Aquabacterium sp. OR-4: one gene and its partner. The protein of the gene in region 2 interacts with the protein of the main gene of each other region in a pairwise test. Links are inferred from orthologs where the notes say so. Each region holds a gene or a part of one and is shown on either strand. Other genes may lie near its edges.

Region 1 (15,245 bases), on a different replicon or contig from region 2:
CGCATGAAGCCGGCCACCGCACTGGCCATGCAGTGGCGGGCATTGGGGTCGAGGTTGTTCGAGCGGAAGCCGGCCTTCCACAGCTTGGAGGCAACATAACCCTCCCACACCGTCCACTGGCCCGAGCCGAACATGGCAATGCCGGTGGGGCCGTCCTTGGCCAGGGTGTCCTTCCACTTGGCGGCCATCAGGTCGAAGGCCTCGTCCCAGCTCACCGGCACGAAGTCGCCGTTCTTGTCGTACTTGCCGTCCTTCTTGCGCAGCAACGGGGTCGTCAGCCGGTCCTTGCCGTACATGATCTTCGACAGGAAGTAGCCCTTGATGCAGTTCAGGCCGCGGTTCACCGGCGACTCGGGGTCGCCCTGCGTGGCCACCACCTTGCCGTCCTGCACGCCCACCATCACCGCGCAGCCGGTGCCGCAGAAGCGGCAGGGCGCCTTGTCCCAGCGCACCGCGCCATCGCTGGCCGGCGGCGCGCTGGCGGTGGCGGCGGGTGCGCCGTGCACCACGATCGGAATGCCCGCCACCGCGGCGGTGGCGGTCAGGGCCTGGGTCTTGATGAAGTCGCGGCGGTTGGCTTGCATGGCGTGGTGCGTGTGGGCGTTGGACGTCGTTCGGAGTGGCCGCAATGCTGTGGGGCCAGTGGGGTCTTGTCCTTGAACTGGTTCAAGCACGTTCGGGGGTGGGCGGCGCCGGGTCGTCGGGCTTGTGCGCCCTCAAATCGGCCAGGCCGTTGCGCCAGTCGGCATAGCCCTGCACCGTGGTGGCCGCCTCGGGCAGGTCGGGGCCCGAGTACTCGTAGACCAGCGCAGTGCCGAGCACCTGCGGCCACAGCGCCACCTCGGCCATGGTGGCGGCCGCGGGCCGGCCCTGGCTGTCTTCGATCACCACCACCAGCCGGCCGTCGCCAGCCTCGGGCGGCAGGGCCAGATCAACGCCGGGCAGGGCGCGCAGCGCCTGCTCGGTGCTGTCGCGGTGCTCGGGGCGGATGCGCACGATGACGCCGAGGATGCTCATGCCTCAGGCCGTCTCGTTGCACAACAGGAAAACTGAGCGTTCGGTCGGTGTCATGTCTGCTTCGCGTTGTCGCGTTGCCGCGTTGTCGAGGTATGCGGCCGCACGCTGCTGCGGCCGTCCGGCCATGCGGCGGCGCAGGCCGCTGCGCCCGGGATGTGCTCCGGACGTGCTGCGGGCCGCCATCGCCAGCGTGGTGGGGTGAACGGGTCAGGGGCGGTGTCGCACGCGGTGCATGCGCAGCAAACCCCATGGGCGCCCCCGTTGCCTGCGCCGTTACAGGCTGGGGGCCGGATGCCACGCCCGGCAGCAGGCCAGGGTGTGAAGCATCGATGCCGCACTGTGCCCAAGGCGCGGCGTGGCCGACTTGATGCGGATCAACTGCGGCCTTGCAGGGCGCTGCGGGCCGGCAGCGCGCGGCCAATCTTGAACCGGTTCAAGGAACGAAGCCGGGCGCTTCACTAGGCTGTGCCCCTGTCACATTCAGCAGAGCAGGAGGCCGGCGATGGGCGCAGGCGCAACAGGGGGCGGTCGTGGTGGATTCACCAAGCAGATGGCCCGCAACATCTTCTACGGCGGCACGGCCTTCTTCGTGCTGCTGTTCATCGCGCTGGTGACCGACAGCGCGCGGCAGATTCCGCAGCGCTCGAACCAGGCGGCACTGACGCCGGCGGTCGAGCGCGGCAAGCTCATCTGGGAAACGCGCAACTGCATCGGCTGCCACACGCTGCTGGGCGAGGGCGCCTACTTCGCCCCCGAGCTGGGCAACGTGGTGCCGCGCCGCGGCGCCGAGTTCGTCAAGGCCTGGATGAAGGCGCAGCCCACCGGCGTGCCCGGCCGCCGGCAGATGCCGCAGTTCCACCTGAGCGAGCAGCAGCTCGAGGACCTGGTGCAGTTCCTCGACTGGAGCAGCAAGATCAACACCGAAAAGTGGCCGCCCAACATCGAAGGGTAAGGCCGGACGTGAGTCCGTCCCTGCGGACGGAGGAACGCCTGCCGCACCGCCCGGCCATGCAAGGGCCGGGCGTGGGTGGGCAGCTGAGCCACTAGGAGATTTGAGATGCAACCCGCAACCCTGAAATTCAAGTCGCAGGCCGTCGCGAAGTACTACTTCGTGGCCGCCCTGGCGCTGTTCGTCGGCCAGATCGTGTTCGGCATCAGCCTGGGCCTGCAGTACGTGGTCGGCGACTTCCTGTTCCCCTACATCCCGTTCAACCAGGCGCGGATGGTGCACACCAACCTGCTGATCGTGTGGCTGCTGTTCGGCTTCATGGGCAGCGCCTACTACCTGGTGCCGGAAGAAAGCGAGACCGAGCTGTGGAGCCCGAAGCTGGCCATCGCGCTGTTCTGGATCTTTCTGGTGGCCGGGGCGCTCACCATCGTCGGCTATCTGGTCGTGCCCTATGCCAAGCTGGCCGAGCTGACCGGCAACGAGCTGCTGCAGACCATGGGCCGCGAGTTTCTCGAGCAGCCGCTGCCCACCAAGCTGGGCATCGTGGTGGTGGCGCTGGGCTTCCTGCTCAACGTCGGCATGACGGTGCTCAAGGGCCGCAAGACCAGCATCACCCTGGTGCTGATGATGGGCCTGGCCGGGCTGGCCCTGCTGTTCCTGTTCTCGTTCTACAACCCCAGCAACCTGGTCCAGGACAAGATGGCCTGGTGGTGGGTGGTGCACCTGTGGGTCGAGGGCGTGTGGGAGCTGATCCTGGCCTCGCTGCTGGCCTTCGTGCTGGTCAAGACCACCGGCGTTGACCGCGAGGTGATCGACAAGTGGATGTACGTCATCGTCGCGATGGCGCTGATCACCGGCATCCTGGGCACCGGCCACCACTACTACTTCATCGGCCTGCCCGGCTACTGGACCTGGATCGGCAGCATCTTCTCGGCGCTCGAGCCGATCCCGTTCTTCATGATGACGGTGTTCGCCTTCAACATGGTGCAGCGCCGCCGCCGCGAGCATCCCAACCAGGCCGCCCTGCTGTGGGCCGTGGGCACCTCGGTGATGGGCTTTCTGGGCGCCGGGCTGTGGGGCTTCATCCACACGCTGAGCCCGGTCAACTACTACACCCACGGCACGCAGATCACCGCGGCCCACGGCCACCTGGCCTTCTACGGCGCCTACGTGCTGGTGGTCATCGCGATGATCAGCTACGCCATGCCGATGCTGCGCGGCCGCGAGGCGGCACCGCGGCGCGCCCAGAGTGTCGAGATGTGGAGCTTCTGGATCATGACCATCGGCATGGGCGTGATGGTGCTGGCGCTCACCGGCGCGGGCATCCTGCAGGTGTGGCTGCAGCGCCTGCCCACCAGCGGCGCGATGGGCTTCATGGCCACGCAGGACCAGCTGGTGTTCTTCTACTGGCTGCGCCTGGTGGGTGGCGTGGGCTTCCTGGTCGGCCTGATCACCTACCTGGCCAGCTTCTTCATCGGCGAGTCGGCCGACGAGCGTGCGGCGGCCGGCCGCAGCGGCGGTGCGGGCCTGATGACCAGCCCCGCCAGCCCGCTGCGCGGCCATTGATCCGGCGCCGGCCCGGCAGGAGACGGTGATGGACTTGTGCGATGCCCGCGTGCTGCAGCGCGGCCCCGGCGCGGCCGCCGACGGCCTGCCGTACTACGCGGCGCAGGCCGACGAATGCCGGCTGTTCGAGCATGCCGCGCGCTGCGGCCTGCCGCTGCTGATCAAGGGCCCCACCGGCTGCGGCAAGACCCGCTTTGTCGAGCACATGGCCGCGCGCCTGGGCCGGGCCCTGGTCACGGTGAGCTGCCACGACGACCTCAGCGCGGCCGACCTGGTGGGCCGCCACCTGATCGCCGGCGGCGACACCCGCTGGAGCGACGGCCCGCTGACCCGCGCGGTGCGCGAGGGCGCCATCTGCTACCTCGACGAGGTGGTCGAGGCGCGCAAGGACACCACCGTGGTGCTGCACCCGCTGGCCGACGACCGGCGCATGCTGCCGATCGAGCGCACCGGCGAGTGGGTGGCGGCGGCGCCGGGCTTCATGCTGGTGATCTCGTACAACCCCGGCTACCAGAACCTGCTGAAGGGCCTGAAGCCCAGCACGCGCCAGCGCTTCGTGGCGCTCGAGTTCGGCTACCCGGCCAGCGAGGTCGAGTGCGCCATCGTGGCCACCGAGGGCGGGGTGGACGCCACCACCGCGGCCCGGCTGGTGGCCCTGGCCCAGGCGCTGCGGCGCCTGACCGAGCACGACCTCGAAGAGACCGCCAGCACCCGCCTGCTGGTGATGGCCGCACGCCTGACGGCCAGCGGCCTGCCGCTGCAGCAGGCCTGCCGCGCGGCCATCGTGCAGGCGCTCTCGGACGATGCCGACACCGTGGCGGCGCTCGACGAGCTGGTGCGGGCCGTGCTGGGCTGAAGCGCCTTGCAGCGCCGCCGCCGCATCTTCCAGGGCGCGTTTTTCGCGCTGTTCCTGCTGGCGCCGGCACTCGACTGGCTGCGCTTCGATCTGCACGAGACCCAGCTGTGGGTGCTGGGTCAGCGCTGGTCGCTGGGCATCGAGGCCTTCCAGCAAGGCCGTGCCACGGCCAGCGAAACCGCGCTGGCCATGCTGTGGCGCGGCCTGCTGCCGGCGGTGCTGCTGGTGGCCGGCTTTCTGGCGGTGGCCTGGCGCCACGGCCGGCTGTACTGCGGCTGGCTGTGCCCGCACTTCGCCATGGTGGAGGCGCTGAACCACCTGCTGCACCGCGCCTGCGGCCGCTTCAGCCTGTGGGAGCGCCGCGGCCCGCCGGCGGCCCGGGCGCCGCAGCGGCGCTGGTGGCCCTTGTTCGCGCTGGCCTGCCTGCTGATGGGCTTTGTCTGGGCCATCACGCTGCTGAGCTATCTGCTGCCGCCGGCCGAGCTGTGGTCGGGCCTGCTGCAGGGCCGCATGAGCGCCAACCAGAGCCGCTTTCTGCTCATCGCCACCACGCTGTTCACGCTGGAGTTCGCGTTGGCGCGGCACCTGTTCTGCCGCTTCGGCTGCGCGGTCGGCCTGTTTCAAAGCCTGGCCTGGATGGCCAACCCGCGCGGCATGGTGGTGGCCTTCCGCCGCGAGGCGGCGCGCGACTGCCGCAGCTGCACGCCCGCGCCGGGGTCGGCCTGCGACCACGCCTGCCCGATGCGCCTGCATCCGCGCGACATCAAACGCATGATGTTCTCGTGCGTGCAGTGCGGGCGCTGCCTGGCCGCCTGCCAGACCAGCCAGGGCGCGCAGCAGCGCCCGGCCCTGCTGGGCTGGGCCGTGGGCGAGCGGGCCCTGCGCGAAACCCTGCGCCAGCGCGGGCCCGCACTGGCCCGACCGCTCGAGCGGCGCGACTGAGCATGGAAGAGTGGATCGGCGCCCTGTGGCACCGCGCGATCACGCGGGCCGCCGAGCCACGGCATGCCGCGGCCGTGGTCACGCTGGCCGAGATGCGGCCGCTGCTCGGCCTGCTGCTGCGCGCCGGCGGCGGCGCGGCGGCGGCGCGCCTGGTGCCGGCCGGCAACACCGCGGTGGCCGGGGCGGCCGGCGCGCGCCACTGGCTGCAGCGCCTGGCCCATGCCGGCACGCGGGCGCCGCTGCCGCAGTGGTCGGCCGAGGTGCTGGCGCTGCCGCCCGAGCTGGCGGTGTTTGACAGCCGGGCGCTCAACCGCGACCTGTATGTCTGGCTGGCGGCCGTGGCGGCGGTGTACCAGCCGGGTGCGGCGGGCAGCTGGATCGGCGACAACCAGCTGGCGACGCAGCGTGCGCTGCAGGTGTTTCCCGGTCTGGCCGGGCGCCATGGCCGCCTGGTGGCGGCGCAGCTGGCGCAGCGGCCCGATGCGCGCGGCGCACCGGCCGAGGCCCGGGTGCAGGCCGCCCTGCGCGCGCAGGCGCTGGCGGCCCCGGTCGACCTGACCGACCTGACCCACCTGGCCGACCCGGCCGTGGCCGATGTGCTGCCGGCCCAGGTGGCGCCGGTGTGGCTGTGGTGGCATGCCAGCGGCACGCCCGAGGCCGGGGCCGCCGCCGCGCCGCCCGGCGAGCCGTCTGCGGCCACGCCGGCGCCCACCCCGGCCCAGCACGACGCCACCCGGCGCCGCGCCCGCCGGGTGGACGACGAACGCCGCCGCGCGGCGCTGATCCTGCCCTTCCGGGCCGAGGCCCTGCTGAGCTGGTCGGAGCTGGTGCGCGTGGACCGCGCCACCGACGACGACGAGAACCCCGATGCGCTGGCCGCCGCCGCCGATCTGGATCATCTGAGCCTGGCCCGCGACGGCCGCAGCAGCGCCTCGCGGGTGAAGTTCGACCTCGACCTGCCCAGCGCCGCCGCCGACGACCTGCCGCTGGGCGACGGCCTGGCGCTGCCGGAGTGGGACTTCAGGCGCCGCGTGCTGCGCGCCGGCCATTGCCGCGCGCAGTGGTTCACCGTCGGCGCCGATGCCGCACCCGGCCCGGCGCCCGGCCCGGCCCTGCAGCTGGCCGCCACCCGGGCGCGCCGCCAGCTCGAGGCCCTGCGGGCGGCCCCGGCCTGGCAGCGCGCCCAGCGCGACGGCGACGAGCTGGATCTGGACGCCTGGGTGCGCCACGCCGCCGGCGCCGCGCCGCGGGCCGCAGCCGGCGGGCCGGCCGATGCCGCACCGCCGGTGCACGCGCAGCGCCGCCGCCAGGCGCGCAGCCTGGCCACGCTGCTGCTGGCCGACCTGAGCCTGTCGACCGATGCCTACGTGCCGGGCGTGGACGAGCAGGGCCGGGCGCAGCGGGTGATCGACGTGGTGCGCGACGCGCTGCAGGTCTTTGGCGAAGCGCTGTCGGCCACCGGCGATGCCTTCGAGATGTTCGGCTTCAGCTCGGTGCGGCGCCAGCAGGTGCGGCTGCAGCACCTCAAGCACTTCGACGAGCGCTGGGACAGCGCGGCCCGCCAGCGCGTGGCCGCCATCCGCCCCGGCTACTACACCCGCATGGGCGCGGCCATCCGCGTGGCCACGCAGCGCCTGGCACGGCGCCCCGAGCGCCAGCGCCTGCTGCTGCTGCTGACCGATGGCAAGCCCAACGACCTGGACCTTTACGAGGGCCGCTACGGCCTCGAAGACACCCGCCATGCGGTGCAGGCCGCGCGCGCCGCCGGCCTGCTGCCCTTTGCCGTGACCATCGACGACCGCGCGCACGACTACCTGCCCTACCTGTTTGGCCGGCAGGGCTGGCTGCTGGTGCGCCGGCCGGCCGAGCTGGTCAGGCGCCTGCCGATGCTGCAGGCCCAGCTGATGCGCTGAACGGACCAGGCCGCCGGCGCGGCGCTGTCACACCGGCCCCCGGGCTCGGTGCCGGGGCCGCGCCGGCCCGCCCGGACTTGACCAAACGCAAGACCATGCCGGGCGCGTGTGCGAAGAATCCGCCCCCTCAAGCCCGCTGTCAGGGCTTGTTGTCGGGAGACACAGACCATGGAAGCCCGCTCGTTCGATGTACCGCGCTACCTGTCGGTGCTGCCCCTTTTCAACGACATGCGCCCGCATGAGCTGGAGCACCTGGCCCAGGGCTGCACGCTGCGCCGCATGGCGCGTGGCGACTCGGTGTTTCGCGTGGGCGACCCCTGCGAGGCCTTCCATGTCACCGTGGTCGGCCAGGTCAAGCTCTTTGCCATCTCGCCGGCCGGCCAGGAGAAGGTGATCGAGCTGATCGGCCCCGGCCAGAGCTTTGCCGAGGCGCTGATGTTCACCGACCGCCCCTGCTTCGTGAACGCCCAGGTGCTGACCGACACGCTGCTGCTCACCGTCGACAAGCGCGCCGTGCTGGGCGAGATCGACCGCGACCCGCGCTTTGCGCTGCGCATGCTGGCGGGCATGTCACGCCGCCTGCACGGCCTGGTGAGCGACGTGCAGGCCTATGCGCTGCACAGCGGCATGCAGCGCGTGATCGGCTACCTGCTGCGCGAGCAGCCCGACGATGACGACGGCGCCAGCAGCGCCCAGGTCACGGTGTCGCTGCCGGCCAGCAAGGCCACCATCGCCTCGCGCCTGTCGATCACGCCGGAGTACTTCTCGCGCGTGCTGCACGAGCTCGAGGCCGAAGGCCTGATCGAGATCGACAAGCGCGACATCCGCATTCCCGATCCACGCGCGCTGGCCGGCTTTCAGCCCGCCTAGCTGCGGCGGCCGCTCAAGCGCCCTGCACGCGCTGCAGCTCGTCCAGCGTGTTGGCGTTGACGAAGGCCCCGGCGTCGTCAAACAGCACCTCCACGCAGCGGTGCTGGGCGGTCCAGCGGTCGATCCGGCGCTGACCGCCCTGGATGAAGCGCACCAGGCTTTCCATCAGCTCGGCCTTCATCAGGCAGAACACCGGCTGCACCTGCACGCGGCCGTCTTCGGGCGTGGCCACCATCGCGATCTCGGCATCGGCCGCGCTCAGGGCCATCGCCAGGCGGGCCACCAGATCGGTGGGAAAGCGCGGCGAGTCGCAGGGCACGGTCACCAGATAGGGCGTCTCGCACTGCTCCAGCCCGGCCATGAAGCCCGCCAGCGGGCCGGGATGGTCGGGCAGGGGGTCGGGCCACACCGGCACGCCCATGGCCTCGTAGGCGCCCAGGTTGCGGTTGGCATTGAGCATCAGGGCGCCCACCTGCGGGCCCAGGCGCAGCACGGCATTCAGGGCCAGCGGCAGGCCGTTGTAGTTTTGCAGGCCCTTGTCGACGCCGCCCATGCGGCTGCCGCGGCCGCCGGCCAGCACCAGGCCGGTGATGTGTTCGGTGGGGATCATGGCCGGACGCTCACTCGATCATGTCGAAGGCCTGCGCCTCGACCTCGACGAAGGCGCGGGTCAGCGCCGCCAGCTCGCGCATGAGGCGCGCGCGCGGGTGCTGCGCCACGGCCTCGCACAAGGCCTCCACCCAGGTCTGCACATGGCTGCGGAAGAAGCGGCGCTGCTGCTCGAGGTTGCACACCGCCACGTCGTCGCCGGCGATCAGCCAGCGCATCACCTCGAACACGAAGGCGATGTGGTCCTCGGTCTCGCTGCGCTGCTCGTCGCGGCCCAGGCCCAGCAGGGCCAAGTCGGCGCGCAGCGCGGCCAGCGGCTTCTCGTTGAGAAAACCGGCCAGGTGGTAGGAGCCGTAGACGAAGATCTCGGGCTTGCCCACGCCGCCAAACAGCGCCTCGTACTCGGCCGCCGCGGCGTCGGCCGTGGTGGCGCGCATGGCGGCCACCAGGGCCTGCCACGGTGCCTCGAGGTGGCCACCGGGCTCGGGCGCCTCGGTCACGGCCACCTTGAACTGGGTCAGCAGCTCGGCATCGGGCGGCGCGAACCACAGCCGCGACAACAGGCCGTACAGCTCGGCCCGGGCCAGCTCGTCGTGGTCGTCCATGCTGGCAAAGCCCAGCGCACGGATGCCGGCGCCGCCGTCTGCGGGGCTGTTGCCGGCGCTGTCTGAAACGCCTTGCGGCTGGCGCTGGGGGGCGCTCATAGGTCGGTGATCCTGGTTTCGTTGGGGTTGCTGTACATGTCGACCACGCGGCAGTCCTGGCACATCTTCAGGCGCTGCAGCGCCGCGCCCTGGAAGGCGCTGTGGCCGGCCAGCTTGGCCACCATGTTTTCCACGGCCTTCAGGGTGCCGAAGGGCTTGCCGCAGCTCACGCAGGCATAGGGCGGCACCTCATGCAGCACCCGCGTGGCCTTGCGCGCGCGGCCCTCGTCGGCCAGCCACAGCCGCGGCTGCAGGGTGATGGCCTGCTCGGGGCAGGTGCTGGCGCACAGGCCGCACTGCACGCAGTTTTTCTCGATGAAGCGCAGCTGCGGCCGCTCGGGGTTGTCGGCCAGGGCGCTGGACGGGCAGGCGCCAACGCAGGACAGGCACAGCGTGCAGCGCTCGGTGTCCACCCGCAGGCTGCCCAGGGCCGCGCCGGCGGCGGGCAGCGCAATGGCCTCGGGCGGCGCCGTGGGGGCCATCACGCGCAGGTGATCGAGCGCCAGCTCCAGCGTGCCGCGCTTGTCGGCCTGGGCGGCCATGCTGGCGGCCTGGCGCACGGTGGCCGCCGGTGCGCAGCGCAGGGCGGCGTCCAGCGCCGGCAGGTCGCGGGCATCGCGCGCCTCGATCAGGCGCAGGTGGCCGTCGCCGTAGCCCAGGCCGGCCAGCAGCGCCTGGCCTTGCGCCATCTGCTCGGCCAGCGCCTGGCGGTACTCGGGCGCCTCTTCGGCGGTGAGCAGCACCATCACCTGCGAGGCACCCTGGGCGATGGCCATCAGCCACAGCTCGAGGCCCACGCTGGCGGTGTGCCACAGCGGCACCGGGATCACGCGGGCCGGCAGGCCGTGCAGGCTCTTGTCGAGCCGCGCGGCGCGGCCCAGTTCGTCGATCAGGCGCAGGCCCGCGCCTTCACTGTGCAGCAGCAGCGCGGCATGGCGCCCGCCGGCCGCGGCATAGGTGCCCAGCAGGGTGCGCAGACGCTGGCCCTGGTGGGCCGGGCCCGGGTAGGCAAAGCGCATCGCGCCGCTGGGGCACACGGTGCTGCAGGCGCCGCAGCCCACGCACAGCGCCGGCTCGACGATCACGCCGCCGGTGGGGCCGCCACCCGGGCCCACCGGCGTGGCGGCCGGCAGCGGCATGCGGCCGCCGGTCTTGCCCTTGAGCAGCGCGTCGCTGCGGATGGCGCGGGTGGAGCACACATCGATGCAGGCGCTGCAGCCGGTCTGCTGGTTGCGGCTGTGCGCGCACAGGCGCTTGTCGTAGTGGAAGAACTTGGGCTTGTCGAACTCGCCCACCAGCTCGCGCAGCGCCAGCAGGGCCTCGAACAGCCGGCGCTCATGGTCGGCCCCCGGTGCCACATGGAAATAGCCCTGCGGCGGCTGGTGCTGGCCAAAGGCCGGCGCGGCGCGCAGGTCGAGGATCAGGTCGAAGCGCTCGTCGCCGGCCAGCGGTGCGCGGGCAAAGTCGATGGCGCCGGCGGTGTCGCACACGCGCACGCAGTCGCGGTGGCCCGTGCAGGCGGCCAGGTCGATCTGGTAGTCGAGCCCGATCGCGCCCTCGGGGCAGGCCTCGACGCAGGCGTTGCAGCGCGTGCACAGGTCGAGGTCGATCGGGTTGTGGTTCTCCCACGCCACGTCGAAGGCGCCCAGCCAGCCGGTCAGCCGGGTGATGCGGCCGCTGTGCACCGCGTGGTCGCGGCGCTGGGCCAGCGCGCTGCCGGTGCCGTCGAGCAGCAGGCTCACGTCCAGCTTGTCGGCCAGGCGCACGGCGGCGGCCTCGGCGGCTTCGGCGGTGCCGATCACCAGGCAGCGCCCGCCTGAGCGGTAGGTGTGGGTGGCCACCGGCTCGGCCGGCGGCAGCTGGGCGGCGGCAATCAGCGCGGCGATCTTGGGCGTGGCCTGGGCCCCTTCGCGTGACCAGCCGGCCGTCTCGCGCAGGTTGACAAAGCGAATCGGCTGCTCGGCCACCGGGCGCGCGCCCTCGGTCAGGTCGTTCAGCTCGACGAACAGGCGCTGCTCCTGGGTGCAGGCCACCAGCAGCTCGTCGCCGCTGGCGGCGGCCTGCTTGGCAGCGCGCTGGAAGGCCGGCGCCTCGCGCCGGCACAGGCCGGTGTGCAGGCTGTCCAGGCCCTCAGTGCTGGTGCCCGGGCGCCGGCTCAGCGCCTGCTGCAGCGCCGTCGGGTCCAGCGGCAGGGTGTGGTTGCAATCGCAGATCAGCGTCTTCATGGGGCAGGGCGGCAGGGGCGTGGGCAGGGACGGGATCGGCGGAAAGGTCGTGCGCGTCGTTCGGGGCTGGTGGGTCGTGCGGGTCGAGCGGGGTTGGCGTGGCCGACGTGACCGACGTGACCGACGTGGGGGCCAGGCTCGCCGCGCCCGGCGGCCCGGGCTGGGCAGGCGTGGCGCCGTCCTTCTCGTCTTCGTCGTCGAACAGGCCGAGGAAGCGACTTTGCACCATCTGCCGCAGCATGGCGGCCGGCAGCGGATCGGGCTTGCCGTAATCGTCGATGTAGATGTCCAGCCCGTCCATCACGTTGAAGTGCGGATCGCTGAACAGCTTCTTCAGCGCCGCGTTCTTGACCTCGGGCTGCACGCCACGCGCGACAAAGCGCGAATAGTCGCCGGCATCGGCCGGCAGGCGGGCCACGTCGTCCAGCGTGGGCGGTGGCGGCGCGGCAGGCGGCGCAACGGGCTGAGCGCATCGGCCGTGGCCTGCACGGCTGGCGCGGGCACCGATGCGGGCACCTGCGTGGGCACCCGCGCGGGCACCGGTGCGGGCACCGCCGCGGCGGGGGGCTCGGGCAGCGGCTGGCCCTGGCGGGCCAGCAGCTTGCGCTGCGACCAGCGCGACGGGAAGGGGGCGTCGTCGGCCATCGGGGCGGGCGGCGGGGGCGGTGGGCGCTAAGGGGCGGGCGGTGGGCTGGCCGGGCGGCGGATGCGGCCGGCTCAGCGCCGCTCGGGCGCGCGGAACGAGGCCGGGCGCTTGCGCTGCTTGGGTTCGGGCCGGTAGTGCTGGTCGGCATAGGCCTGCAGCCAGTCGCGCACCGCGGCGGGCAGCGGCAGGTTGTCCACCCGCTCCTGGGCGTCCAGCCAGCGGCCGGCCTCGTTGTACGACACGCTCACCGCCTCGGGCCAGGCGCGCGAGGGGTCGGCCTCGTCGCAGCGCCACATCACGAACCACACCGGATTGCCGCTGCTGAGGTTGAGGTAGTAGCCCTCGCCCTCGTCGGCGTACAGCGCCAGGTCGAGGCCCAGGTGCAGAAACTGCGCCGTCTTGCCGTCGTCACGCAGCAGGCGCGCACGGTCTGGCCGGGCACCCAGGCTGCCGTCGGCGCCGGCATGGCTGGCGGTGTTGACACCGTCGAACTGGCCTTCGTCGAGCAGCACCTCGGCGATGCGGTGGCGCCAGTCTTCCCAGCGGTTGGGCTGGTGCTCGCGCTCGATCAGCACCGCCACCCGCAGGCTCGGCCGGCTCGGGTTCATCGCGGGCTCCGGGCGGGCCGGCGGCTCAACCGGCCACCACGCGCACGGCCGGCGGCTGGGCCGGCGGCAGCGGCTCGGCATCGAAGCGCTCGAAGCCGGTGTAGCACAGGAAGTGGCGGTTGGCGGCGCGGCCGAACAGCGTCATGCCCAGGCGCGTGGCCAGCTCGTGGCCCATCTGGGTGACGCCATTGCGCGAGACGACGATGGGCACGCCCATCTGCGCGGCCTTCATCACCATCTCGCTGGTCAGGCGGCCGGTGGTGTAGAACTGCTTGTCGGCGCCGCCCACACCGTGCAGCGCCATCCAGCCGGCGATGGTGTCGATGGCGTTGTGGCGGCCCACGTCCTCGACGAACATCAGCATCTGGCCGCCCTGGAACAAGGCGCAGCCGTGCACCGAGCCGGCCCGCCGGTGCAGGCTGTCTTGCTGGCGCACCACCTCGAGCAGGGTGCGCAGGCCGGTCTGGCTGATGCGCGCGCTGCGGGCGTCGGGCAGGTGCACCGATTCAACATGCGACAGCACGTCGCCAAACACCGTGCCCTGGCCGCAGCCGGTGGTGACCACCCGCTGCGAGGTGCGCGACGCGATCTCGGCCACGCCGCCGTGCGTGGTGACCGCCGCGGCGCCAACCTCCCAGTCGACCTGGATCGAGGCGATCTCGTCCAGCCGCTGCACCAGGCGCTGGTTGAACAGGTAGCCCAGCACCAGCAGCTCGGGCTGGGCGCCCAGCGTCATCAGCGTGACCAGCTCGCGCTTGTCGACATAGACGGTCAGCGGCCGTTCGAACGGGATCAGGATGCGCCGGCGCTCGCCGTACTCGTCCACGATCTCGATCTCGCGCAGCGGTTCGACCCGCGCGCACGACAGAACCGGTGCGGCGGCGGCCACGGCAGGGCCGGCAGGCGGTTCGGCGTTGGCCAGGGCTTCGGGCAGCATGCGCATCGGTGCTTGGCAAGCGGGGGTGCGGGCGCGGCTTACTTCTTGGCCGGTGCGGCGGCCGTGGTGGCAGCCGCGGTGGTGGCTGCCACCGCGGCAGGCGCGGCCGGTGCGGCCGCCACCGGGCCCGAGGCCGGCGCCGGCGGCGTGTAGACGAAGGGGCCGGGGTCGGCGCAGGCCGGCGTCTCGGTGGCCGCCGAGGCGGCCTTGCCGGCCTTCTTGGCGCCATCGCGGTAGGCGCCGGCCACGCGGTCCATGCTCTTGCACAGCTGGAACTCGGCCAGCTTGTTGCCGTGCGCGGTCTTGGCCGCGGTTTCGGCGGCCTTGGCCTTGGCCTCGTCGCTCAGCGGCGGCAGCTTGGCCAAGGCGGTGGTGGCCAGCAGGGTGATGCCGCTCAGGGTCAGGGCGCCCAGGGTCGGGATGCGCTTCATCGGTCGGTCCTCGAATCGTTGGCCGGCGGCGTCAGGCGCGCGCCACCGGGCCGGCCACACCGCCCGGGGCGGGCTGTCCAGAGCGTTGGGCGGGGATCTTGCCGGCCTTGACGTCGTCGTACCACAGCTCGTGGTGTTCCTTGGCCCAGCCTTCGTCCACCCAGCCGGTCTTCATGGCGCCCAGCGCGCCCTTCACGCCGATGGTGCCCATGTAGATGTGGCCCACCAGCGCGGTCATCATGATCATTGCCGCCACGGCGTGAACCATGTGGGCGATCTGCATCTCGCCACGCAGCTCGCCGAAGCCCGGCACCAGCTTGTCGAGCACCAGGCCCGAGGCCACGATCACGATGCCGGGCACCGTGACGCCCCACCAGAACATGCCCTTCTCGCCGGCGTTGAAACGGTGCGAGGGCACCTCGCCGCTGCCGCCCAGCATGCCGCCGGCGCGCTTGAGCCAGACGAAGTCGGCCGCGTTGGCGATGTTGTCCTTGATGAAGGTGACGATGACGATCAGCAGCGACACCGCGAACAGCGGGCCGACGAAGTTGTGCAGGTTCTTCAGCAGGAAGCTCAGCCAGCCGAACAGCGTGCTGCCGATGACGGGCAGCAGGAAGAACTTGCCGAAGGCCATCACGATGCCCGAGACCGCCAGCGCCACGAAGGCCCCGGCATTGGCCCAGTGCGCGGCGCGCTCGAACGGCGTGAAACGCTCGATCTTGCGGCCGGTGTCGGCCTGGTGGCCGCCCAGCGGGCCCTTGGTCTTGTAGAAGATGGCCAGTGCCAGCACCGCGATCAGCAGCAGCGAGCCGCCATAGGGAATGATCCACTGGTTGCGCACCTGGCGCCAGGCTTCGCCGGCGTTGGTCAGGCGCGAGCCCGGGTACTGCACGAAGCTCTGGATCAGCGTGCCCTTCTCGGCGCCCGGCAGGCTGGTGTAGCCCTCCTGCTGGCCTGATTCGCGCACGGCGC
Region 2 (15,300 bases):
ACCACATGCCGAGCCAGGGCGCTGCCATGACCGAACAGGACATCGAAGACCTGCTGACCCGGTTCACCAACCGGTTGCGCTTTGAGCAGCCGCTGGACGTGTCCAAGCTCGAGGACGAAGGCCTGTACGTCACCGGCCTGCATGGCGGCACCGATGCCGTCGCGCGCCTTCGCAAGGACATCCTGCGCGTGGCCGGTGAAGGGGTGTTCCTGTTCACCGGCCAACCCGGCAGTGGCAAGAGCACCGAGCTGCAGCGCCTGCGGCGTGACCTGCTGGAGCGGCCGGCCCACGACTGCAAGGTCTACTACTGCGATCTGGAGGAATGGCTCAACCTCAATGCGCCGGTCACGCTGTCGAGCTTTCTGGTGGCGCTGTTGTCGTCATGGGTCGATCAGGTGGGCAGCCTGCAGGGCCAGCGCTCGCCGGCCGAGCGCCTGATCGACTTCTTCACGGGCACACGCCTGGTGCCCGAGAGCCTGAAGCTTGATGCGGGCGCAGGGCCGCTCAAGGCGCAGATCCAGCTTGCCTTGCAAACCGACGACAGCTTCCGCAAAGAGCTCGAGGCCAACCTCAAGAAGCAGCAGTCGCGCATCGTCACCCAGGCGCATCAGCTGGTGGCCGACCTCAAGCATGATCTTTGTGCCAACGGTGAGCGCTGTGTGCTGCTGGCCGACTCGGTGGAAAAGATCCGCGGCTACGGCGACGAGGCGGGGCAGGTCTACGAAAGCGTTCAGCGGCTGTTTGTCAGTGAAGGCGCGGCCTTGCGCATGCCCGGCCTGCATGTGGTGTATTCGGTCTCGCCCTTTTTGCTGGAGCAGAACACGCAGCTGGCTGCGTCGCTGGGCACGGGCTTTGTGGTCAACATGCCCTCGGTGCATGTGTTTGCCGAGCGCAGCCGCGCGCCCGATGTGGCGGGGCTGGCGGCCATGCAGGCCCTGGTGGCAAGGCGGTTTCCCGAGTGGTCGCAGGTGTTCACGCCAGCGCAGCTGCAGCGCCTGGCCGAGAACACGGGCGGCGATCTGCGCGACTTTCTGCGGGCCATCCGCGTGGCGCTCAGCGACGACATTGCGCAACTGCCGGTCAGCGATGCCACGGTGGATTTCGCCTTGGGCCATGTCAGCCCGGGGCGGGCCATACCGGCCGAGCATGTGCGCTGGCTGGCGCGGCTGGACAACAGCCACGATGCCGAACTGGCCGCCGACATCGATGCCAACGTGTTGCAGCGCTACCTGGCCACCAAGCATGTGCTGGCCTATCTGAACGGCAGCACCTGGTATGCCGTGCACCCGATGGCGCGCGAGTGGGTGCACCAGCGTGCCGAGCGCCTCACGGCCGAGGCCGCCGCCCAGGCGCCCGTGCGTTGAGGCCTGGCATAGCGCGCCTGGCGCCGTCCATCGGCCCATCCTGACGTGTCGTCTGCCAGCGCCGAACATTTGCTGCTGCTGCGCCGCCTGCGCCGGCTGCTGCTGCGGGGCGATCATGGCCAGGTGCTCTACCTGTGGGGCAATGACCCGCGCAGCCTCGCCTGGCTGCAGGGCGAGTTGGATCGCAGCCTGCGCGTGCGCAGCCGGCGGCTGCTGGCGCATCCGGCCGAACCCCAGGCCCCGTTCGATCTGGGCAAGGCACTGTCGGCCGCGCTCCAGCCGCTGGCCGGCACACGCCAGTTCGGCCTGTGGCTGGATCTGGGCCAGGCCACGCCTGACCAACGCCGCCAGGGCCTGGCCCGCCTGAACGAGCGCCGTGCCGCACTGCTGGCCTTGCCGCGTGCTGTGCTCCTGGTGGCGCCCCAGGGCGGTGAAGCTGACGCCGCTGGCGTGGCCCCCGACCTGTGGGCCGTGCGCAGCGCCAGCTTTGAGGTGCCGGCCTGGGTGGATGCCACCGCGCAGGCCCCTGCTGTTGAGCGCCCGAGCCTGGCGGCTGGTGTACCGGCACGTCAGCGCGGCACGGCGCGGGCGCTGTGGGCCCAGGCGCTGGGCCAGGCCCGCCCGCCGTGGTGGCGGCGGGTTCTGGGGCAGGCCAAAGGCCAGGCGCCAGGGCTGGCGCTGGCCTTTGATGCCATCGACGAGGCGCTGGCCCAGCGCCAAATGCCCGATGCCGAGCGCGTGCTGGCCGAGGCCCGGCCCTGGCTGCCCGACTTGGGGCCGGCCGCACCAGCGCCGGCCTTGCGCCTGGGCTGGCTGTGGCACTGGTGGCAGGCGCAATGGGCACTGGCCGCCCGGCGCCTGCCGGTGGCGCGAAAGGCCGCCGGCTTGGCCCAGGCCCTGGCGCTGCGGCTGGTGAAGCTGACGGGCGAATCGCCCGAGGCCTTGCGGGACTGGTCGGTGTCGCTGGAGAAAGTGGGCGATGTGCAGCGCGCGCTGGGGGATGTGGCGGGCGCGAAGGGTCGCTACGAGCAAAGCCTGGAGGTGAGTGAGCGGCTGGTGAAGCTGACGGGCGAATCGCCCGAGGCCTTGCGGGACTGGTCGATTTCCTTGAACAAGGTGGGCGATGTGCAGCGCGCGCTGGGGGATGTGGCGGGCGCGAAGGGTCGCTACGAGCAAAGCCTGGAGGTGAGTGAGCGGCTGGTGAAGCTGACGGGCGAATCGCCCGAGGCCTTGCGGGACTGGTCGGTGTCGCTGGAGAAAGTGGGCGATGTGCAGCGCGCGCTGGGGGATGTGGCGGGCGCGAAGGGTCGCTACGAGCAAGGCCTGGAGGTTCGTGAGCGGCTGGTGAAGCTGACGGGCGAATCGCCCGAGGCCTTGCGGGACTGGTCGGTGTCGCTGGACAAGGTGGGCGATGTGCAGCGCGCGCTGGGGGATGTGGCGGGCGCGAAGGGTCGCTACGAGCAAAGCCTGGAGGTGAGTGAGCGGCTGGTGAAGCTGACGGGCGAATCGCCCGAGGCCTTGCGGGACTGGTCGGTGTCGCTGGAGAAAGTGGGCGATGTGCAGCGTGCGCTGGGGGATGTGGCGGGCGCGAAGGGTCGCTACGAGCAAGGCCTGGAGGTTCGTGAGCGGCTGGTGAAGCTGACGGGCGAATCGCCCGAGGCCTTGCGGGACGGGTCGGTGTCGCTGGACAACGTGGGCGATGTGCAGCGCGCGCTGGGGGATGTGGCGGGCGCGAAGGGTCGCTACGAGCAAAGCCTGGAGGTTCGTGAGCGGCTGGTGAAGCTGACGGGCGAATCGCCCGAGGCCTTGCGGGACTGGTCGATTTCCTTGAACAAGGTGGGCGATGTGCAGCGCGCGCTGGGGGATGTGGCGGGCGCGAAGGGTCGCTACGAGCAAAGCCTGGAGGTTCGTGAGCGGCTGGTGAAGCTGACGGGCGAATCGCCCGAGGCCTTGCGGGACTGGTCGATTTCCTTGAACAAGGTGGGCGATGTGCAGCGCGCGCTGGGGGATGTGGCGGGCGCGAAGGGTCGCTACGAGCAAAGCCTGGAGGTTCGTGAGCGGCTGGTGAAGCTGACGGGCGAATCGCCCGAGGCCTTGCGGGACTGGTCGATTTCCTTGAACAAGGTGGGCGATGTGCAGCGCGCGCTGGGGGATGTGGCGGGCGCGAAGGGTCGCTACGAGCAAAGCCTGGAGGTTCGTGAGCGGCTGGTGAAGCTGACGGGCGAATCGCCCGAGGCCTTGCGGGACTTGCATGTCAGCCTGGCGCTTTTGGCAGAACTCTGCGATGCGCCAGACGACGCCCGCCACCTCTTCAGCCGCAGCCTGGCCGCCGCCCAGGCGGCTTTGCGACAATCGCCCCTCGACAAAGTTTTGCAGGACGATGTGGCGCGCGTGCAGGCCCGGTTGGATGCCCTGGCACCCACCGCAAAACCCGCCACCGGAAACGACCCAACATGAAATACATCAGCACCCGCGGCGACAAGACCGAGCGCGACTTCAGCGAGATCCTGCTCGAAGGCCTGGCGCCCGATGGCGGCCTGTACCTGCCCACGCACTACCCCAAGGTGGATGCGGCCACGCTGGCGCGCTGGCGCGGCCTGTACGGCAAGGGCCAGGCCGGTGGCTATGCGGCGCTGGCCTTCGAGATCCTGTCGCTGTACATCACCGACATCCCGGCCGCCGACCTGAAGCGCCTGGTCGACAAGACCTACACCAAGGCGGTGTACGGCACCGACGCCATCGTGCCGGTGCGCCCGTTGCAGGGTGAAGGCTCTGGCGGCCTGCTGATCGAAGCCTTGTCCAACGGCCCCACGCTGGCCTTCAAGGACATGGCCATGCAGTTGCTGGGCAACCTGTTCGAGTACGAGCTGGCGCGCCGCGGCGAGACGCTCAACATCCTGGGTGCCACCAGTGGCGACACCGGCAGCGCGGCCGAGTACGCCATGCGCGGCAAGCAGGGCGTCAAGGTGTTCATGCTGTCGCCCTTTGGCCGCATGAGCCCGTTCCAGCAGGCGCAGATGTTCAGCCTGCAGGATGCCAACATCCACAACCTCAGCGTCGAGGGCGTGTTCGACGACTGCCAGGACATCGTCAAGGCCGTGAGCAACGATCTGGCCTTCAAGCGCCAGTGGAAGATCGGCACGGTCAATTCCATCAACTGGGCGCGCCTGCTGGCCCAGGTGGTGTACTACTTTGCCGGCTACTTCCAGGCCACGCAGTCGGATGCCGACAAGGTCAGCTTCAGCGTGCCCTCGGGCAACTTCGGCAACGTGTGCGCCGGCCATGTGGCGCGCATGATGGGCCTGCCGATTGCCCAGCTGGTGGTGGCCACCAACGAGAACGATGTGCTCGACGAGTTCTTCCGCAGCGGGCATTACCGCGTGCGCGGCAGCGCCGAGACCTTCGAGACCTCCAGCCCCAGCATGGACATCAGCAAGGCCAGCAACTTCGAGCGTTTCGTATTCGATCTGCTGGGCCGCGACGCCGCGCGCACCGCGCAGCTGTTCGGGCCGGCCATCGCCAGCGAAGGCGGCTTCCAGCTCACCGCTGAAGAAACCGCGCGTTTGGCGCAGTACGGCTTCGTGTCGGGCAAGAGCACGCATGCCGACCGGCTGGCCACCATCCAGGCCACCTGGGCGGCGCACCAGGACATGATCGACACCCACACGGCCGATGGCCTGAAGGTGGCGCGCGATCACCTGCAGCCCGGCGTGCCGATGATCGTGCTCGAGACCGCGCTGCCGGCCAAGTTTGCCGCCACCATCCAGGAAGCCCTGGGCCGCGAGCCGATCCGCCCGGCCGCGCTTGAAGGCATCGAGGCCCTGCCCAAGCGCTTTACCGTGATGCCGGTGGATGCCGCTGTGGTGAAGGCCTACATCGAGCAGCACGCCAAGTGAGCGGCAGCGCCGGCGCGCCGCTGCGGCGGGTGGTGGGCTTTTGCGGCCCCTCGGGCGTGGGCAAGACCACGCTGGTCGAGCAACTGGTGGCCTTGCTGAAGGCGCGCGGCCAGCGCGTCAGCGTGATCAAGCATGCGCACAAGCGCTTCGACATCGACCACCCGGGCAAGGACAGCCACCGCCACCGCGAGGCCGGCGCCACCGAGGTGCTGATCGCCTCGGCCCACCGCATGGCCCTGCTGCGCGAGTTCGACCACGAAGGCATGCCCACGGTGCACGAGCTGCTGGCCGAGCTGTCGCCCAGCGACTGGGTGCTGGTGGAAGGCTACAAGCACGCCGCGCTGCCCAAGGTGGAGGTGTGGCGCGCCGCGCTGAACCAGGCGCCGCTGTACCCAGACGACCCGCATGTGGTGGCCGTGGCCACCGACGCGCCGGCCGCGCTGCCGCAGGTCACCGCGCGCCCGGTGTTCGATCTGGCCACACCCGAGGTGCTGGCTTCGTGGCTGATGGACACTGCCGAGCGCTTCACCTACCACCCCGACATCCATGGCTGAACCTGCTGCCCCGGCGCCCGCCAACCTGCCGCGCCCGACGCTGCTGACACTCGACGAGGCCCTGCAGCGCCTGCTGGCGGTGGCGCAGGACCGCGTGATCACGCAAACCGAAAAGCTGGCCACCTTTGACGCACTGGGCCGCGTGCTGGCGCGGCCGGTGGTCTCGGCGCTGGATGTGCCGCCGGCCGACAACACCTCGATGGACGGCTACGTGATGCGCGCCGCCGATGTGCCGGCCGCCGGCACGGTGCTGCCGGTCAGCCAGCGCATCCCGGCCGGCCATGTGGGCCAGCCGCTGCAGCCGGGCACGGCGGCGCGCATCTTCACCGGCGGGCAGATTCCGGCCGGCGGCGATGCGGTGGTGATGCAGGAGCAGTGCGAGGCCATCGCCGACGACACCGGCGCCAAGGGTTCAGAACTGGGCAGCGTGCGCGTGGGCGTGGTGCCCGCCGCCGGCCAGTGGGTGCGCCGCCGTGGTGAAGACGTGCTGCTGGGCGCCGAGGTGCTGCACGCCGGCCAGCGGCTCACGCCACAGGCGCTGGGCCTGGCGGCCTCGGTGGGCGCGTCGAACCTGCATGTGCGGCGGCGCCCGCGCGTGGCGCTGTTTTCCACCGGCGACGAACTGGTGATGCCCGGCGAGCCGCTGAAGCCCGGCGCCATCTACAACAGCAACCGCTTCACGCTGCGCGGCCTGCTGCAGGCCGCCGGCTGCGAGGTTGACGACCTGGGCATCGTGCCCGACAACCTGGCCGCCACCCGCGAGGCGCTGCGCCGCGCCGCGCAGGGCAATGACCTGATCCTCACCAGCGGCGGCGTGTCGGTGGGCGAAGAAGACCACATCAAGCCCGCCGTCAAGGCCGAGGGCTGGCTCGAGGCCTGGCAGGTGGCCATGAAGCCCGGCAAGCCGCTGGTCTTTGGCGGTGTGCGCCGCAGTGACGATGCGGGCAGCGAGGCCTTGTTCATGGGCCTGCCCGGCAACCCGGTGAGCAGCTTCGTCACCTGCCTGCTGGCGGTGGCGCCGGTGCTGCGCGCGCTGCAGGGCTGCCCGGCGGCGCTGCCGCCGGCCGTGCAGGTGCGGGCTGATTTCGACTGGCCGCGGCCCGACAAGCGCCGCGAGTTCCTGCGCGCCCGGCTCAACCCGCAAGGCGGTGTCGAGCTGTTTGCCAACCAGAGCTCGGGCGTGCTCACCTCGGCGGTGTGGGCCGATGGCCTGGTCGATCTGCCGGCCAATCAGGTGGTGCAGCGTGGCGACACCGTGCGCCTGCTGCTGCTGGCCACCTTGATCGGCGCCTGAACCGTTTCACCCCGTTTGCCCATGCCCACCATCACCGTTCGCTATTTCGCCTCGCTGCGCGAGGCCCTGGGCGCCAGCGAGTCCGTCGAGCTGGCCGAAGGCAGCACGCTGGGCGCCTTGCGCGATGCGCTGATCGCCCGCGGCGGCGCCCATGCCCAGGCGCTGGCGCGTGGCCGCGCGCTGCGCTGCGCGCTCAACCAGCTGATGGCCGACGAGGCCACCGCCGTGCCGGCCGGTGCCGAGGTGGCGTTTTTTCCACCGGTTACCGGGGGCTGATCGGCGCGTCGGGCAGGGCGGCCGCCAGCGCCGCCGCGTGCAGCGCCTGGCCGGTGGCGGGCGCTGCCGACTGCATGGGCGCGCGCAGGGTCGGGTGCAGCTCGCCGCCCAGGGCCAGCGCGGCCTTGATCGGCGCCGGGTTGGGCTCGGCAAACGCCGCCCGCGTGACGGGCGCCAGCCGCCGCCACAGGGCCCGGGCCTGCTCAAGCCGGCCCGCGCCGCGCAGTGCCGCCGCCAGGGCCACGAACTGGGCGGTGGCCAGGTGCGCGCTGGCGGTGATGGCGCCCGCCGCGCCGCGCGCCAGCTGGTCGAACAGCTCGTCGTCGTTGCCGGCCAGCAGGGCCAGGCGGCCGTCGGCCACGATGGCCTCGGCCGCCGCGCGGTCGGCGCTGCAGTCCTTCACGGCCACGATGCGCGGGTGCTCGGCCAGTGCCAGCAGCGTGGCCGGCTGGATGCGCACGCCGGTGCGCGCGGGGATGTCATAGGCCACCACGGGCAGCGGCGTGGCCTCGACCACGCGATGAAAGAAGTCGACGATGCCGGCCTGCGAGGGCTTCACATAGGCCGGCGCGGTGAGCAGCCAGCCGGCCGGTGCGCTGGCCGCGGCCAGTGCCTGCGCACGCTGGGCCACGCGCTCGGGCCGCACGCCGGCCAGGCCCATCAGCACCGGCTTGCCGCCTGCGGCGCCCAGCACCGTGGCCAGCACGGCCTGCTGTTCGGCCTCGTCCAGCATCGCGGCTTCGCCGGTGCTGCCGCAGGCCACGAAGCCGGCCACGCCCTGGGCGGCCAGGCGGCGCACCAGGCGGGCCAGGGCCGGGTGGTCCACCGCCGCAGCGTCGGCCTCGAAGGGGGTCACCAGCGGCAGCCAGATGCCCGAAAAATCAATCGCTCCATCACGCATTGCGCGCACTCCATTGCTTCGACCGCATCCGGTGCCGGCCGGCCGGGCAATCGCAAGGGGCAAGGGGTGCCTGGGCGGGGCACCCGGTGGCTGGCGTTGCGCGTCCGACGACGGCAACAGCCGCCCCGGTCAGACGAGCCGCTGTTTTTTCAAGGCTGCCCGGGCCGCCAGCGCGCGCGCGCCGCCGGCCATGCAGGGCATGGCGGGGTGCAGGGCCGGGGCGTCGAACAGCATGCGACGAGTGTAGCGGCCTTGTTCGGGCGCCCGGCCGCCGGGCCACCGGGCCACCGGGCCATCGGGCCATCGTGCCATCGTGCCATCGGGCCATCGGGCCAACCGGCCACCAGGCCCGGCCCGCCCACGCGACAGTGCGTGCCGGAGGCGGATGCGAGAATCCGCCGCCATGAACTCCTTGGCGCGCGTGCGCATCCAGACCGACGACTTTGACCTGTCCACCGAGGTGGCGGCGCTGCGCGCCGGCGATGGTGGCGTGGGTGCCGTGACCAGCTTCGTGGGCACGGTGCGCGACCGCAACGCCAGCGCGGGCGATGCCCGGGGCGCGGTGAGCGCGATGGAGCTCGAGCACTACCCCGGCATGACCGAGCGCGCCATCGAAGCCATGATCGACGAGGCGCTGCGCCGCTTCGACATCCGCGCCGCGCGCGTGATTCACCGCGTGGGCCTGCTGCAGCCGCTGGAGCAGATCGTGCTGGTGGTGGTGAGCTCGGCCCACCGCGGCAGCAGCTTCCAGGCCTGCGAGTTCTTGATGGACTACCTCAAGACCCAGGCGCCGTTCTGGAAGAAGGAAACCACGCCCGACGGCGCCCAGTGGGTGGATGCCCGGGTGGCCGACGACGCCGCGCTGGCGCGCTGGGGCATCCAGGCCAGCAACGGCGCGGGCCTGGGCGCATGAGCCCCCGGTCGCTTCCACGCCGGCCCGCCACCGCCGCGCGGCATGGCCTGCCCTGCGCGGCAGGCGGGGGCCGGGCATGAGCATCGCCATCGTCGAGCCCTCGTCGGCAGCGCTGCGTCAGGCGCTGGGGCGTTTTGCCACCGGCGTGGTCATCGTCACCTGCCGCGACGCCGCCGGCCGGCCGCTGGGCCTGACCGTCAACTCGTTTGCCGCGCTGTCGCTGCAGCCGCCGCTGGTGCTGTGGAGCCTGCGCCGCGCCAGCGCCGCCTTGGCCGCCTTCGAGGCCGCCACGCACTGGGCGGTGAACGTGCTCACCGAGGCGCAGCTGCCGCTGTCGCGCCGCTTTGCCTCGGCCGAGCCCGACAAGTTTGCCGAGGGCGACTGGGCCGACGGCCTGGGCGATGTGCCGCTGCTGGGCGGCGCGGCCGCGGTGTTCGAGTGCGGCGCCGAGACGGTGCACGATGGCGGCGACCACCGCCTGTTCATCGGCCGGGTGCTGCGCCTGGATTCGCGCACCGATGTCGATCCGCTGGTCTACCACGCCGGGCATTACCACGGCCTGAGCGGCACGCTGTAGCGCGCCGGCGCTCAGTTCAGGCTGCTGGGTGTGGGCCGGGCCGGCGGCACGGCAGCGGCAGCTTCGGCCGGCGCGGTCACCAGCCCCCATTCCGAGGCCAGCAGCGCCTTGTCGATCAGGCGCATCAGCGCGGTGGCCAGGTCGTCGTTCAGGCGCAGCTCGAGGCTGCGGCCATTGGCCTCGCGCACGCGGATGGCCAGGCCCTTGCCGCCGTCGCCATGGCCCAGATCCACCGTGTTGGGCAGCAGCGGCTCGGCGCCCAGCGGCTCGGCGGCCGGCTCGGGGTTGAACGGGGTCTTGAAATCGGCCGAGGGCAGCGGCCGCTCGCGCGCCGCCTGGGCCAGCATCTCGCGCGCCTCGGGCAGCACCGTGGTGGTGGGCGCCACCTGGGTGGCGATGCTGGCGGTGGTGACCAGCTGCGAGAACGGCGGCCACAGCCGGATCACCATGCGCCGGGTGAGCCACACCGAGAACAACTCGCCGCCACGGGTACGCACCTGCCAGATGATGCGATCGGCGTTCGGGTCGTACCGAACCTGCATTTGATGGATGTCCACCGGGCCATTGTAGGAAGCTGCGCCCGGTGTGCCCCCGCCGCCCCATGAACGCGGTGCAGCACACTCGGACATCGGCCTCGACCCTCACGCCACGTGAGGCTGGAAGATGCGCACGCCAGGCGGCGTGGGCGGCCGGCGCAGACGCAGCGAAAGGGTGGTCAATGAGGCTCAAGGTGGGTGAACTGGCGCAGCGCAGTGGCCTCACGGTGCGCGCGCTGCACCACTACGACCAGATCGGCCTGCTCAAGCCCTCGGCCCGCACCGATGCCGGCTATCGGCTCTACACCACGGCCGACGTGGCGCGGCTGCACGCCATCCAGGCGCTGCGTCACATGGGCCTGCCGCTCAAGGAGATCGGCAGCATGCTGGCCAGCGACGGCGAAGGCCTGCCCGCCATCGTGGCGCGCCAGATCCGCGCGCTGGACCACGAGATCGCCCAGGCCAGCGCACTGCGCGAGCGCCTGGCGCTGCTGATGGGCCGCTTGTCGGGCGGCGACCAGCCCGAGATGGCCGAGTGGCTGGCATCGCTGGGCTTGATGGCCGCCTGCGCCCGCTACTTCACGCCGGGCGAGATCCGCACCATCGTGGGCAACTGGCAATCGGTGCGGGCCGAATGGGCGCCACTGATGCAGCGGGTGCGCGCCTTGATGGACCAGGGGGTTGCCGCCACCGACCTGCGGGTGCAACCGCTGGCCCAGCAATGGATGGGCCTGATCCATCACTGGCTTGGCGGCGATTTCGACCTGATCGAGCGCTGGGGGCGCATGTACCTGCAGGAGCCCCTGGCCCGCCGTGACGGCGCCCCGGAACTGGCCATGGTGCGCTACATCGAGCAGGCCACTGCCTTGCGCCAGGCCGCCTGGCTGCGGCACTTCAGCCTGGCCGAGATGAGCCGCTTCCAGCGGCTGGACACATCCCAGTGGGCCGCGCTGGCCGCCGACGCCGAGGGCCTGATGGCCGCCCGGGTGCCTGCGTCGCATCCGGCGGCACAGGCGCTGGCGGGGCGTCTGCAGGCCTTGATCGCGCACGCCGTGGGCCACCACCCACCCTTGGTGCAGAAGATGTTTGCCGCCATGGCCGCCGAGCCGCTGCTGCGGGCGGGTGCCGTGCTGCCGGCTCCGACAGGCGATTACCTGCGGGCCGCCATGGCCGGAGTTGCAGGGGTGGCCGCGGCCGCCGCGGCCGCCGGAGTGGCCCCGGCCGACCTGGCTTGACCCTCACGCAGCGTCAGGGCTGACAGTGCCGGGCCATGACCCCTTCAAACCCCATCTCATCGGCCACCGGCGCCGCAACCGGCACTTCCGTCGCAGCCCGCCGCGCCGCGGCGGGCACGGTGCTGCTGGCCACGGTTGGCTCGGTCGGCGACCTGCACCCCTTTCTGGCCCTGGGCCAGGCGCTGCAACGCCAGGGCCAGCGTGTGCGGCTGCTGGCCTCGCCGGTGCACGCCGACCGCGTGCGGGCCTGCGGTCTGGATTGGCAGGCCCTGGGCAGTGCGGCCAGCTTCGAGGCCGTGGCCGACGACCCCGCGCTGTGGAACCCCCGCACGGCCATGGCGGTGTTCTGGCGCGGTCTGCGCAACAGCCTGCAGGCCCTGCCCGAGGCGGCACTGGCCCTGCCCACCGATCGGCCGGCCACACTGCTGGTGCACCCCTTGCTGTTGCCTGCCGCCGACCTGGCCCGTGCCCGCCGGCCGGGCCTGCGCGTGGTGGCCGCCTGGCTGGCGCCGCAGAACCTGCGCAGCTGCCACGACCCGATGATGCTGGGGCCGCTGCGCGTGCCGCGCTGGGTGCCGATGGCCTGGCGGCAGGCGCTGTGGCGGCGCATTGATCGCCGCTTCATCGACCCGGCCTGCCTGGCCGAGCTGAATGCCGCCCGGGTGGCCGCGGGCTTGCAGCCGGTGGCGCATTTCATGCCGCACCTGAATGCCCTGGCCGACCAGTCGATCACGCTGTTTCCGGCCTGGTTTGCCGGCACGCCGCCCGACTGGCCCCCGGGGCTGCTGCGCGGCAGCTTTCCCTTGTTCGAGCCCGCGGCCGAGGCCGGGCTCAGCACGACGGTGCAGGCCTTCCTGGCGGCGGGCGAGCCGCCCGTGGTGGTCACACTCGGCACCTTTCAGCGCCATGGCGGGCCGGTGCTGGCCCAGGTGGTGGCCGCAGCGCGGGCGCTGGGCCGCCGCACGCTGGTGCTGGCGGCCCAGCGCGCGCAGCTGCCGCTGCCCGCGGCGCCCGACCTGCTGTGGCAGCCCTATGTGCCGCTGCGACTGCTCTTGCCGCACGCGGCGGCGCTGGTGCACCACGGCGGCATCGGCACCACGGCCGAGGCCCTGCGCGCAGCGCTGCCGCAGCTGGTGCTGCCCTGGGCCTTTGACCAGTTCGACAACGCCCGGCGGGTGCTGGCCCTGGGGGCGGGGCAGACCCTGTCCTCGCGCCGCTTGCGCGTGGGTCGGCTGCAGCGGGCGTTGGGCGAGGTACTGCAGTCGCCGGCGATCGCGTCGGCATGCCAGGTCTGCGCCACGGCACTGGCGGCCGACCCGGAGCTGGACGAACTGTGCCAGCGGCTGTGGCCGGATTGCGAAGCTTGACGCCGCGCAAGCCCGGCCCGGCCGGGCCCGTCGATCGGGCTTGAAATGCCCCTGGACAGCCCAATGTCCTTGCCAATCGGAGGACATCCACCATGCGTGTCGACAAGCTCACCACCGCGTTCCAGCAAGCACTGCAAGAGGCCCAGAGCCTGGCCGTGGCGCGCGACAACCCCTACATCGAGCCCAGCCACCTGCTGGGCGCCATGCTGGCCCAGGCCGACGGCCCCAAGGCCCTGCTCGACCGCGCCGGCGCCAACACCGCCGCGCTGAAGACGGCCATGGACACGGCGCTCAACGCCCTGCCCAGCGTGCAGGGCGGTTCGGGCGTGCAGGTGGGGCGCGATCTGGTGCAGCTGCTTCAGGCCGCCGAGAAGGAGGCCGGCCAGCGCGGCGACCAGTTCATTGCCAGCGAGATGTTCCTGCTGGCGCTGGCCGACAGCAAGAGCGATCTGGGCGGCATCGTGCGCGGCCACGGGCTCACCCGCAAGGCGCTGGAGGCGGCCATCACCGCGGTGCGCGGCGGGGCCACGGTGGATTCGGCCGAGAGCGAAGGCCAGCGCGAGGCGCTGAAGAAGTACACGCTCGACCTCACCGAGCGTGCGCGCGCCGGCAAGCTCGACCCGGTGATCGGCCGCGACGACGAGATCCGCCGCGCCATCCAGGTGCTGCAGCGGCGCAGCAAGAACAACCCGGTGCTGATCGGCGAGCCGGGCGTGGGCAAGACCGCCATCGTCGAGGGCCTGGCCCAGCGCATCGTGGCCGGCGAGGTGCCCGACACGCTGCGCGACAAGAAGGTGCTGTCGCTCGACATGGCCGGCCTGCTGGCCGGTGCCAAGTACCGCGGCGAGTTCGAGGAGCGGCTGAAGGCCGTGCTCAAGGAAGTGTCGGCCGACGAGGGCCGCATCATCCTGTTCATTGACGAGCTGCACACCATGGTGGGCGCGGGCAAGGCCGAGGGCGCCATCGACGCCGGCAACATGCTCAAGCCCGCGCTGGCACGCGGCGAGCTGCACTGCATCGGCGCCACCACGCTCGACGAGTACCGCAAGTACATCGAGAAGGACGCCGCGCTCGAGCGCCGCTTCCAGAAGGTGCTGGTCGATGAGCCCAGCGTCGAGGCCACCATCGCCATCCTGCGCGGCCTGCAAGAGAAGTACGAGGTGCACCACGGCGTGGAGATCACCGACCCGGCCATCGTCGCCGCCGCCGAGCTGAGCCACCGCTACATCACCGACCGCTTTCTGCCCGACAAGGCCATCGACCTGATCGACGAGGCGGCGGCCAAGATCAAGATCGAGATCGACTCCAAGCCCGAGGTGATGGACAAGCTCGATCGCCGCATGATCCAGCTGAAGATCGAGCGCGAGGCGATGAAGAAGGAGCACGACGACGGCTCCATCCGCCGCCTGGCGCTGATCGACGACGAGCTGCTGAAGCTGCAGCGCGAGTACAACGACCTTGAAGAGATCTGGAAGGCCGAGAAGGCCGCGGCCCAGGGCTCGGCGCAGATCAAGGAAGAGATCGACCGCCTGCGCTTCCAGATGGAGGAGTTCAAGCGCAGGGGCGAGTTCAACCAGGTGGCCGAGCTGCAGTACGGGCGCCTGCCCGAGCTGGAAAAGCGCCTGAAGGAAGCCCAGGCCAAGGAGGCCGGCAAGAAGGCCGGCGGCCAGGGCCCGCAGCTGCTGCGCACCATGGTGGGCGCCGAGGAGATTGCCGAGGTGGTGTCACGCTCGACCGGCATTCCGGTGAGCAAGCTGATGCAGGGCGAGCGCGACAAGCTGCTGCAGATGGAAGACAAGCTGCACCAGCGCGTGGTGGGCCAGCAGGAGGCCATCGTGGCGGTGTCGGATGCCATCCGGCGCAGCCGGGCGGGCCTGAGTGACCCGAACCGGCCGCTGGGCAGCTTCTTGTTCCTGGGCCCCACCGGCGTGGGCAAGACCGAGCTGTGCAAGGCGCTGGCCGGCTTCCTGTTCGACAGCGACGACCACATGGTGCGCATCGACATGAGCGAGTTCATGGAGAAGCACTCGGTCAGCCGCCTGATCGGTGCGCCCCCGGGCTACGTGGGCTACGAGGAGGGCGGCACGCTCACCGAAGCCGTGCGGCGCAAGCCCTACAGCGTGATCCTGCTCGACGAGGTGGAGAAGGCCCACCCCGATGTGTTCAACGTGCTGCTGCAGGTGCTCGACGATGGCCGGCTCACCGACGGCCAGGGCCGCACGGTGGACTTCAAGAACGCGGTGATCGTGATGACCAGCAACCTGGGCTCGCACTTGATCATGTCGATGGCCGGCGAGGCCACCGAGGTGATCAAGGACGCGGTGTGGGGCGAGGTCAAGCAGCACTTCCGCCCCGAGTTCCTGAACCGCATCGACGAGACGGTGGTG

The links.
Region 1: the proteins of N4G63_RS10045 (region 2) and mobA interact in binary tests that used the Escherichia coli proteins (3 or more experiments, as listed by UniProt). The link is inferred for Aquabacterium sp. OR-4 from one-to-one orthologs.

The regions. Positions count from the first base shown.
Region 1 is NZ_JAOCQD020000004.1:150,140-165,384, reverse strand. The notes cover bases 6,926-9,870. They hold mobA (molybdenum cofactor guanylyltransferase MobA), read right to left. Parts: upstream 8,724-9,870; coding sequence 8,127-8,723; downstream 6,926-8,126. Other genes in these bases: N4G63_RS26175 (4Fe-4S binding protein), read right to left, coding at 9,423-9,870; N4G63_RS26180 (TorD/DmsD family molecular chaperone), read right to left, coding at 8,734-9,327; N4G63_RS26190 (Crp/Fnr family transcriptional regulator), read left to right, coding at 7,412-8,113; N4G63_RS26195 (nitric oxide reductase activation protein NorD), read left to right, coding at 6,926-7,243. Outside these bases: nitrate reductase catalytic subunit NapA, read right to left, coding at 1-584; N4G63_RS26220 (chaperone NapD), read right to left, coding at 667-1,017; N4G63_RS26215 (c-type cytochrome), read left to right, coding at 1,568-1,969; N4G63_RS26210 (cbb3-type cytochrome c oxidase subunit I), read left to right, coding at 2,075-3,532; N4G63_RS26205 (CbbQ/NirQ/NorQ/GpvN family protein), read left to right, coding at 3,561-4,388; N4G63_RS26200 (4Fe-4S binding protein), read left to right, coding at 4,395-5,330; more of N4G63_RS26195, read left to right, coding at 5,333-6,925; more of N4G63_RS26175, read right to left, coding at 9,871-11,651; N4G63_RS26170 (DUF3306 domain-containing protein), read right to left, coding at 11,557-12,069; N4G63_RS26165 (DUF3305 domain-containing protein), read right to left, coding at 12,369-12,905; N4G63_RS26160 (formate dehydrogenase accessory sulfurtransferase FdhD), read right to left, coding at 12,931-13,842; N4G63_RS26155 (hypothetical protein), read right to left, coding at 13,881-14,273; N4G63_RS26150 (formate dehydrogenase subunit gamma), read right to left, coding at 14,305-15,245. UniProt on the Escherichia coli protein: Transfers a GMP moiety from GTP to Mo-molybdopterin (Mo-MPT) cofactor (Moco or molybdenum cofactor) to form Mo-molybdopterin guanine dinucleotide (Mo-MGD) cofactor.
Region 2 is NZ_JAOCQD020000001.1:2,315,024-2,330,323, reverse strand. Bases 4,958-7,957 are described here. They hold N4G63_RS10045 (molybdopterin molybdotransferase MoeA), read left to right. Parts: upstream 4,958-5,806; coding sequence 5,807-7,108; downstream 7,109-7,957. Other genes in these bases: N4G63_RS10035 (dihydrodipicolinate synthase family protein), read right to left, coding at 7,371-7,957; N4G63_RS10040 (MoaD/ThiS family protein), read left to right, coding at 7,130-7,384; mobB (molybdopterin-guanine dinucleotide biosynthesis protein B), read left to right, coding at 5,257-5,814; thrC (threonine synthase), read left to right, coding at 4,958-5,260. In the rest of the region: N4G63_RS10065 (P-loop NTPase fold protein), read left to right, coding at 27-1,364; N4G63_RS10060 (tetratricopeptide repeat protein), read left to right, coding at 1,410-3,821; more of thrC, read left to right, coding at 3,818-4,957; more of N4G63_RS10035, read right to left, coding at 7,958-8,285; N4G63_RS10030 (molybdenum cofactor biosynthesis protein MoaE), read left to right, coding at 8,689-9,198; N4G63_RS10025 (flavin reductase family protein), read left to right, coding at 9,275-9,775; N4G63_RS10020 (hypothetical protein), read right to left, coding at 9,787-10,332; N4G63_RS10015 (MerR family transcriptional regulator), read left to right, coding at 10,494-11,546; N4G63_RS10010 (glycosyltransferase), read left to right, coding at 11,582-12,913; ATP-dependent chaperone ClpB, read left to right, coding at 13,006-15,300. UniProt on the Escherichia coli protein: Catalyzes the insertion of molybdate into adenylated molybdopterin with the concomitant release of AMP.